2 regions of the Leisingera coralii genome follow, and region 2 is predicted to be linked to the other one. Evidence: riboswitches for the same ligand, from Rfam matches in the RefSeq annotation. Region 2 holds a riboswitch; the other holds the start of a gene.
The links. A riboswitch is a leader RNA that binds a small molecule or an ion and turns the genes downstream of it on or off. The one in region 2 is predicted to bind cobalamin.

Region 1: it holds a riboswitch for cobalamin, as region 2 does, so the genes downstream of both, ACFMBG_RS09410 (DUF1636 family protein) here and ACFMBG_RS02870 (hypothetical protein) in region 2, are expected to answer to the same signal.

What each region holds. Positions count from the first base shown of each region.
Region 1 is NZ_JBHUPT010000023.1:39,136-43,737, reverse strand. It holds gene glpD (glycerol-3-phosphate dehydrogenase) at 1-1,127, shown strand, start outside; gene cobO (cob(I)yrinic acid a,c-diamide adenosyltransferase) at 1,219-1,854, opposite strand; cobalamin riboswitch at 1,906-2,121, shown strand; gene ACFMBG_RS09410 (DUF1636 family protein) at 2,219-2,629, shown strand; gene cobW (cobalamin biosynthesis protein CobW) at 2,632-3,666, shown strand; gene cobN (cobaltochelatase subunit CobN) at 3,852-4,602, shown strand, end outside.
Region 2 is NZ_JBHUPT010000006.1:39,886-44,487, reverse strand. It holds gene ACFMBG_RS02885 (SRPBCC family protein) at 1-110, shown strand, start outside; gene ACFMBG_RS02880 (alpha/beta hydrolase family protein) at 138-1,016, opposite strand; gene ACFMBG_RS02875 (TetR/AcrR family transcriptional regulator) at 1,087-1,683, shown strand; cobalamin riboswitch at 1,702-1,924, shown strand; gene ACFMBG_RS02870 (hypothetical protein) at 2,035-2,439, shown strand; gene ACFMBG_RS02865 (protein-tyrosine phosphatase family protein) at 2,553-3,095, opposite strand; gene ACFMBG_RS02860 (DNA polymerase III subunit gamma/tau) at 3,291-4,602, shown strand, end outside.

The DNA of each region.
Region 1 (4,602 bases), on a different contig from region 2:
CAAGCGACCCGGCGGGCCGCCCGCTGAAAGACAAATTCAGAACGGCGTTCGAATACTCCGACTGCTGGATCGAGGACGCCCGCCTGGTAATGCTGAACGCCCGCGACGCGATGGCCCGCGGTGCCAGTATCCTGACCCGGACAGAAGTGCTGTCCGCAGAACGCAAGGCCGACCACTGGGTGATCCGCACCAGGGACCACGCCACCGGCGAGGAACAGGCGCACCGCGCCAAGATGCTGGTCAACGCGGGCGGGCCGTGGGTTGCCGACGTGCTGCATCAGAAGCTGGGCCAGAACAGCCGCGAGAACGTCCGCCTGGTGCGCGGCAGCCATATCGTGGTGCCGAAACTGTTCGACCACGGCCGCTGCTATTTCTTCCAGGGCACCGACGGGCGGATCATCTTTGCCATTCCTTATGAGCAGGACTTCACCCTGATCGGCACCACCGACGCCGACCACCCGGACCCGGACACCGCACCGGTCTGCACCGAAGCCGAGCAGGACTATCTGGTGGCCTTTGCATCGGAATACTTCGAAAAGCCGGTGACGCGCGAGGATATCGTCTGGACCTACTCCGGCGTGCGTCCGCTCTATGACGACGGCGCCAGCTCCGCCACCGCGGCCACCCGCGAATACGTGCTGACGCTGGATCAGGCCCAGGCGCCGCTGCTCAATGTCTTTGGCGGCAAGATCACCACCTACCGCAAGCTGGCCGAGGCGGCGCTGGCAAAGATCGGAGAGGTGTTCCCGCAGCTGCCCGCCGGCTGGACCGCAGGCGTGGCCCTGCCCGGCGGCGATTTCCCGGTGGAGGATGTGGCAAAGCTGACGTCCAAGCTGGCCGCGGACTATCGGTTCCTGACTCCCTATTGGGCGGGCCGGATGATCCGCGCCTACGGCACCGAGGCCTGGGAGGTGCTGGGAGACGCCAAAACCGCAGGCGATCTGGGCCAGGACTTTGGCGCCACCATCACCGCGCAAGAGCTCGACTGGGCGATTGCCCGCGAATGGGTGCGCGCAGGCGACGATTACCTGTGGCGGCGCACCAAGCTGGGCCTGCGGCTGGATGAGACCCAGCGCGCAGCGGTGGATACCTACATCCAAGGCAAGGCTGCACAGCTCGCCGCATAAAAGTGTTTTGCCCGGCGGCACCGCCGGGCTGCGCCTGCCTGCCCCCCCGGCAGGCGCATTCGCGCCTACCCAGGCAGGCTACGCCCTCAGCTTAAAACTCGACGCCCTTCTGCGCTTTCACCCCGGCGCGGAACGGGTGCTTGATCTGGCCCATCTCGGTCACCAGATCGGCGATCTCGATCAGCTCTTCCTTGGCATTGCGCCCTGTCAGCACCACATGCGTCATCGGCGGCTTGTGCTCCACCAGGAACTCCAGCACCTCCTCCAGGTCCAGGTACTCATAGCGCAGCGCGATGTTGATCTCGTCGAGCAGCACCATGGTGTTGCGCTCGTCCAGGATCATCTCCTTGGCCTTCTCCCAGCCCTTCTGCGCCGCGGCAATGTCGCGGGCCTTGTCCTGTGTCTCCCAGGTAAAGCCCTCGCCCATCGCATAGAACTGGCAGAGATCGCTGAAGTTCTCCTCAATCAGCGTCCGCTCGCCGGTCTGCCAGGCGCCCTTGATGAACTGCACCACGGCGCAGGGCATCTTGTGGGCGATGCAGCGCATGATCATGCCGAAGCCCGACGAGGATTTGCCCTTGCCCGGCCCGGTGTGGACGATGATCAGGCCCTTCTCGCCCTCCTTGGTCTTCATCATCCTGTCGCGCGCGGCCTTCTTCTTGGCCATCTTGGAGGCATGACGGGCGGCTTCTTCCTCTGAGATGCCGGTTTCAGACTTTTCGCTCATGGGGGCTCTCCAGCTGTTTGACCCCATGTCTTGACAAAGAAGGGCGCGATAGCGCAAGGGGGTTTCGCTGGTTCCTGCGAAAGCAGGCGAAGAGGGAATGTGAAGGCCGCCAATTTTCGTTGGAGACCCGAAGCACAGCCGCCCCCGCGACCGTGACCGGATGAGGCCGCCATGCCACTGGGAAAACCCCGGGAAGGCAGGATGGCCGGCAAGGCAAACGCCTTGGCATCCGCAAGCCGGGAGACCTGCCAGCGACGACGAGATCAACGGGCAGACGGGGTGTTCTGCAACCGGGTGAGGGGCTGGTTCGAGGCGGCCCCTTTCTGGCCATCCCGCACGCCCTGCCGCGACAGGAGACGCGCCGATGGCTGACGATATGGCAGGCAAAGCTGCCAGCACCCCGGGAGCGGTCACGCTGACCGTTTGCCTCACCTGCCGCCGCGAGGGCGCCGACCCGGAGGCCGCCCGCCCCGGCGCCATCCTGCACGCCGCATTGGAAGAGGCCGGAATGCCCGAAGGCGTGCGTCTGCGCGGTGTCGAATGCCTGTCCTCCTGCAAGCGCGGCTGCGCCGTTGCGCTGGTCGGCGGCGAGGAGCGCTGGACCTATGTCTACGGCGACCTCGACCCGGACCAGCATGTCCCCGAAATCCTGGAAGGCGCCGCGGCTTACGCCGCCACCGCCGACGGCGTGGTGCCCTGGCGCGAACGCCCGCAAACCTTCCGCAAGCAATCCGTTGCCCGCATCCCGCCGGCCAAGTTCTTCTCCGAGGAGTAAACATGAGCGACCTCAACAAGATCCCCGTCACTGTAATCACCGGCTTCCTGGGCGCAGGGAAAACCACCCTGATCCGCCACCTGATGCAGAACCCGCAGGGCAAGCGCCTGGCCGTGGTGGTGAACGAGTTCGGCACCGCCGGCGTCGACGGCGACATCCTGAAGTCCTGCGCGGATGAAAACTGCCCGGCGGAGAACATCATGGAGCTGGCCAACGGCTGCATCTGCTGCACCGTTGCGGATGACTTCATCCCCACCATCGAGCAGCTGATGAACCTGCCGGAAAAACCCGATCACATCGTGATCGAAACCTCCGGCCTGGCCCTGCCCAAGCCGCTGCTCAAGGCCTTCGACTGGCCCGCGATCCGCTCCCGCATCACCGTTGACGGCGTGATTGCGCTGGCCGATGCCGAAGCCGTCGCCAAGGGCCAGTTCGCCCCTGACCTGGACGCCGTGCAGGCCCAGCGCGAAGCGGATGAGAGCCTCGACCACGAGACCCCGCTGTCCGAAGTGTTCGAGGATCAGATCTCCTGCGCCGACATCGTGCTTCTGTCCAAGGCCGACCTGGCCGGCGACGCAGGCGTCGAGAAGGCCCGCGCGGTGATCGAGGCCGAGGCGCCGCGCAAGCTGCCGATCCTGCCGATGAGCGAAGGCGTCATCGACCCGCGCATCATCCTGGGCCTGGGCGCCGCTGCCGAGGACGATCTGGAGGCCCGCCCCAGCCATCACGACGGCCACCACGACCACGAGCATGACGATTTTGAAAGCATCGTTGTCGAAATGGGCGAAGTCTCCGACCCGGAAGCGCTGCAGAATGCCATCGTGAAACTCGCCCGCGAGCGCAACATCCTGCGCGTCAAAGGCTATGTCGCGGTGGAGGGGAAACCGATGCGGATGCTGGTTCAGGCCGTGGGCGAGCGCCTGCGCGCCCAATACGATCAGCCCTGGGGCGCGCAGCCGCGCAAGACCGCCCTGGTGGTCATTGCCGAGCATGACGACATCGACGAACAGGCCATCCGCGCCGAGCTGGGGGCCTGAAGCTGATGCCGGTCTGGCGCATCAATTCAGATGACAGTGCCCGGCCGCAGGCCGGGCTGCGCCCGACCCTCCCGTCAAACCAAAGGTTTGCCTCCGGCAAAATGGGAGGGCGCATTCGCACCCTCCCAGGCTCGGGCGCAGCCCTCAGAGCGCCCATTGCTTACCAGAATACAAAGGCCTGACCCATGCACGTCGTCTTCCGCGAAAGCCACGGCCTTGAAGAGACCGATACCCCGCAGGACCTCGGGCAGACGCCCGCGGACCTTGTGGTGCTGTCCTTCTCCGACAGCGATCTCGGCGCCTTTGCAGCAGGCTGGCACCGGGCAGACGGCAAGCTGCCCTCCCTGCGCCTCGCCAACCTGGTGGCGCTCAAGCACCCGCTGTCGGTCGATGTCTACGCGGAACAGACGCTGGAGGGCGCCAAGGGCGTCCTGGTCCGCCTGATCGGCGGCGAAAGCTACTGGTCGTACGGCCTGGCCACCCTGCAGGACCTCGCCCGGCGCAAGGGGATCGCGCTTGCCATCCTGCCCGCCGACGGGCGCGAGGACGCGCGGCTGGATGAGCTCTCGACCCTGCCCGTCTCCACCCTGCGCCGCCTGCAATCCCTGTGCGACGCCGGCGGTGCGGTGGCGGCCCAGGCCGCCCTCGCCCAGCTGTCGCTCGCCGCTGGTCTCTACGCAGGACCCGTGATCGGCCTCAAAACCACTCCCGAACACGGCTTCTATGACCCGGCCAAGGGCGTTCTGGCCGACCTGCCGCCGCAGGATAAACCGCTGGTGCTGGTGAGCTTCTACCGCTCCTACCTCACCGCTGCCGACACCGCCCCGGTCGATGCGCTGATCGAAGAGCTGCGCGCCCGCGGCTACGCGGCCTATGGCGCCTTTGCCGCCAGCCTCAAGTCCCCCGCCGCCGCAGGCTGGCTGCGCGAAAAGCTGC
Region 2 (4,602 bases):
TGCTGGTGCAATCCCTGAAACTGGCACGCAGCAACCTGACCCGCCGCTTCAAGCTCCGCCTGGCCGAATTCGCCAAGAACACCGAAGACCGGCTGAAACGCCCCGCCTGAGCCGCTGCCGCCGCCCGGACTGAAGGCCTAGGCCTGCGGCAGCAGATGCGGCCACAGGGCGGCATTGCTGCGGGCAAACGCCCCCAGGTGGCCGACAGACTTGAGCCCCAGCTCCCGCGGCGCCAGAACTGTCCGGCGCTGCTCTGCGCCGCCAAAGACCTCGCCCAGCCGCCAGACGGCCGGCGGCGGCACAACGTCATCATCCGCCAGCGCAAACAGATCCACCGGGATGCCGGTCTCTGCCCAGCGCGGCTGCGGCAGGCCCTGCCCTGTCTCCGGCAGATAGCTGCCCCGGGTGGTGCACCAGCGCCGCCATTGCCAGTAGACCCCTGCCGGCAAATCGGCCCCGAACCCCACCGCACGCCCGGGCAGATAGCCCAGAACACGGGCCGCCAGCGGCACATGGCCGAACCAGAAAGCCAGCGCCAGCGCGCGGTAGGGCCAGGGATGATCGTGGTGATGCACCAAGCCGCCCGCAACCACGATCATGCGGGCGACGTCCTCAAGATCGTCCTGCAGGGGCATCAGCATCGCACCCAGCGAATGGCCGATCACCCACAACGGCACGCCCGCATAGTGCCGCCGCATTTCGGCCCGGGCAGCGGGCTGATCCGCCAGCGCCCAATCGGCCATCGTCACCTTGGACCGGCGCGGATGCTCCCGCGCCGAGTCTCCGAAATCCGTGTAGTCATAGGTCAGGCAGGCGATCTGCTGCTCCGCCGCCAGCCAGCGCGCGAAATGCCGGTAAAAACGCTGCGGCACCCCGGTTGCGCCGTTCAGCACCACCGCCGCCCGGGCAGGCCCGTCCGGGTGGTACAGCCGCCCTGCCAGCTCCCCCGTCCCGGAAACAAAGCACAGCTCCTGTTCCCGGAAACCGGCGGTATGTTCTGCGTGTCTGTCCAGCATGACTGCCTCCTAGACCAATCGGTCCAATTCATGACTGGACCATTTGGTCTAATGCTGTCAAGCTGCCGCCATGAATGACGTGACGACAGCCAGCCCGCCTCCCGGCAGCCCGGCCCCGACCCGGGAGCGGCTGATCCGCGCTGCCGCCGGCCTGTTCCGGGACAAGGGCTACGCCGGCACCGGCCTGGCAGAGCTGCTGGCCGCCGCCGAAGCGCCGAAAGGATCGCTCTACCACCATTTTCCCAACGGCAAATCCGACCTCGCGCTGGCGGCGGCCACCTGGGCCTCGGACCAGATGCTGGCGCTGATCGACGCCGCCTTCGACCCGGCCCCCAGCTTCCAGGCCGGCGCCAAGACGGTCTGCTACAAGCTCGCGAAACTCTTCGACAAGCAAGGCAAGTGGAGCGGCTGCCCGGTCTCTGCAACCCTGTTTGCCGGGCCGGAAAACGACGCCTTCCGCCAGCACGCCGCGGATCTGTTCGAAAGCTGGATCGCGGCCACCGCCCGCCACGCCCGGCGCCTGGGCCTGCCAAAGGACGAGGCCCGCGCGGCCGCGGAGAACTTCTATATCCTGCTGCAGGGCGGCTGGCAGCTGGCGCGGGTGCGGCGCGACTCCGACGTGATCCGCGCCCTGCACACCCAGATGCAGCTGCAGAAAACCGATTGACGACTCAGGGAACCAACCGCTACCGCTTGTGGTGATGGTTCCCGCGCCACAGAATCTTGTGTCCGGGATGAAAAGGGAACACGGTGCGGCCCCGCCCCAGGCAAGGCCAAGTCCGCGACTGCCCCCGCAACTGTAAGCGGCGAGCGACCCCGATAGAGCCACTGGCCCCCTAAGAGGCCGGGAAGGATCGGGAAAGCATCGACCCGCAAGTCAGGAGACCTGCCATCGAACGTGTAACTCGAACCCGGGCGGGGTGTCCGGACAGGGTCTGATGGCTGCGGCGGAGGCACTCCGTCTTTCATCCGGTCTCTTGTCCCCCAAACCCCCGCACCACGCGCGGAGGGCGCAGACATGATGTGGACAGACCAGACGCATTTCTATGCGGCAACGGATTGCAAATACCTGGGCAAACCCTGCCCGGCGGCGGAGCGGATGATCGCCAAGCTGGCCGAGGCAATGACCAAGGCCAAACCGCTCACTCAGGACGATTTCGAAATCACCGGCACCACCGCGCTGGACGGCTGCCCGCGCAACTGCCCGGCGCAGTTCGTGGCCAGCCACGACCGGATCCGGCTGTTCTGCGGTGTCGCCGGGGACGCCCCGCGCGAGGGCCTGGACCGCTTTGCCGACGCGATCCTCAGCCGCGACGGCACCGGCTTTGCCGCCTCCCGCCTGGACGCCCGCCCCTGCGCGCTGATGGAGGCGCTGCCGAAAACGGAAAAGGCGCGGCAGGCAGAACAGATGATGGCGCTGTGAACTGAGTTTTCAGGCTCTCCTTTCGGACACAGAGGGCAGCGCCCGCCCCGGTGGGGGCGGGACGGGCGCTGCCCGGCCTTCCGGCCGGGCGTAAGATTGAATAAGAATAAGGCCTAACCTGCCGCCAGCCCCGCGCAGGCCCAATGCATCTGCGCTTCGGTCTCCACTGCGCAGGGCCGCACCGCGCGCAGCCGCGCCAGCGCCTGCGCCGGTTCCTCGCCGCATTCGATCATCAGCCGCAGCACCGCCATGCCGGAGCGCCCGCAGCCGCCCCGGCAATGCACCAGCACCCGGCCGCCGCCTGCCAGCGCCTGCCGCGCCGACCGGCTGGCCGCGGCCCATTTCGCCGCCACCCCGGGCTGCGGCGTGCTGAAATCCGGCACCGGCAGATGCAGCCAGCGGCTCGCCATGCTTTGAATGTCGATCCCCAGCCGCGGCACCCCGGCCGCGGCATGCTCCGCCTCCGTGGTCATCGAGATCACCAGCCCCGGTTTCCACTGATAGATCTGGATCAGGTCGCTGCGGTAATCGCCTTCGCCGCCGGGCAGCCGGCACAGCGCCAGAATGCCGCCGCCCGCAGACAGCGCGTGGATGGTCAGCCCAGCCTGCGCCGCCTTGTCCTGCGCCGCTGGTTCAGAGGTTTCATCAGATCGCATACCGCCTCCCTAGCCGTTGCGTTCCTGCGTTTCCCCCGCACGTCCCCTTGCCCGCAGCCTAGCCGCTAACCGCACAATGCCAAAGCGCTTTTGCAGCCCCGCGAATGCTGCCTTCTGCGGTGGACGAACGGGCTGCGCTTCAATACCCTGCGCGCAACGCGGGCGCCCCGCACACCGAATCCGGCACGAGACACCATGAACGACATCCCCAGCGGCACCACCGGCGGCACCGGCCAATCCCAATACCAGGTTCTGGCCCGCAAATACCGGCCCGAAACCTTTGCCGATCTGGTGGGCCAGGACGCGATGGTGCGGACGCTGAAAAACGCCTTTGCCGCCGACCGCATCGCCCAGGCCTTCATCATGACCGGCATCCGCGGCACCGGCAAAACCACCACCGCCCGGATCATCGCCAAGGGCATGAACTGCATCGGCGAGGACGGCCAGGGCGGCCCCACCACCGATCCCTGCGGCAAATGCGAGCATTGCGTGGCGATCATGGAAGGCCGCCATGTCGACGTGATGGAGATGGACGCCGCCTCGCGCACGGGCGTCAACGACATCCGCGAGATCATCGACTCGGTCCAGTACCGCGCCGCCTCGGCGCGCTACAAGATCTACATCATCGACGAGGTCCACATGCTGTCGACCTCCGCCTTCAACGCGCTGCTGAAGACGCTGGAGGAACCGCCCGCGCATGTGAAGTTCATCTTCGCCACCACCGAGATCCGCAAGGTGCCGGTGACGGTTCTGTCCCGCTGCCAGCGCTTCGACCTGCGCCGGATCGAGCCGGAGGTGATGATCGCCCTCTTGCGCAAGATCGCCACCGCCGAAGGCGCAGAGATTGCAGACGACGCGCTGGCCCTCATTACCCGCGCGGCTGAGGGCTCTGCCCGGGATGCGACTTCGCTCTTGGACCAGGCAATCTCCCACGGCGCCGGAGAGACCACCGCCGATCAGGTTCGCGCCATGCTGGGCCTCGCCGACCGCGGCCGGGTTCTGGACCTGATGGACATGATCCTGCGCGGCGATGCGGCGGCAGCCCTTACCGAACTCAGCGCACAATATGCCGAGGGCGCCGACCCGCTGGCAGTGCTGCGCGACCTTGCGGAGATCACCCACTGGGTCTCAGTGGTGAAGATCACCCCCGACGCGGCCGAAGACCCCACCGTCAGCCCGGATGAACGCGCCCGCGGCCAGCAGATGGCGGAAAACCTGCCGATGCGGGTCCTCACCCGGATGTGGCAGATGCTGCTGAAGGCGCTGGAGGAAGTCGCCGCCGCCCCGAACGCGATGATGGCCGCCGAAATGGCGGTGATCCGCATCACCCATGTGGCCGACCTGCCCTCGCCCGAGGAACTGATCCGCAAGCTGCAGGACACCCCGCCCCCGCCGCCTCCGGGTCCTGGCAGCGGCGTGCCGATGCAGGGCCTGGGCGCCCCGGCCCTCGGCGGGTCTGGCGGCGGCAATGGCCAAGGTGGCTATGGCGGCCCAGACGGCCCCGCCG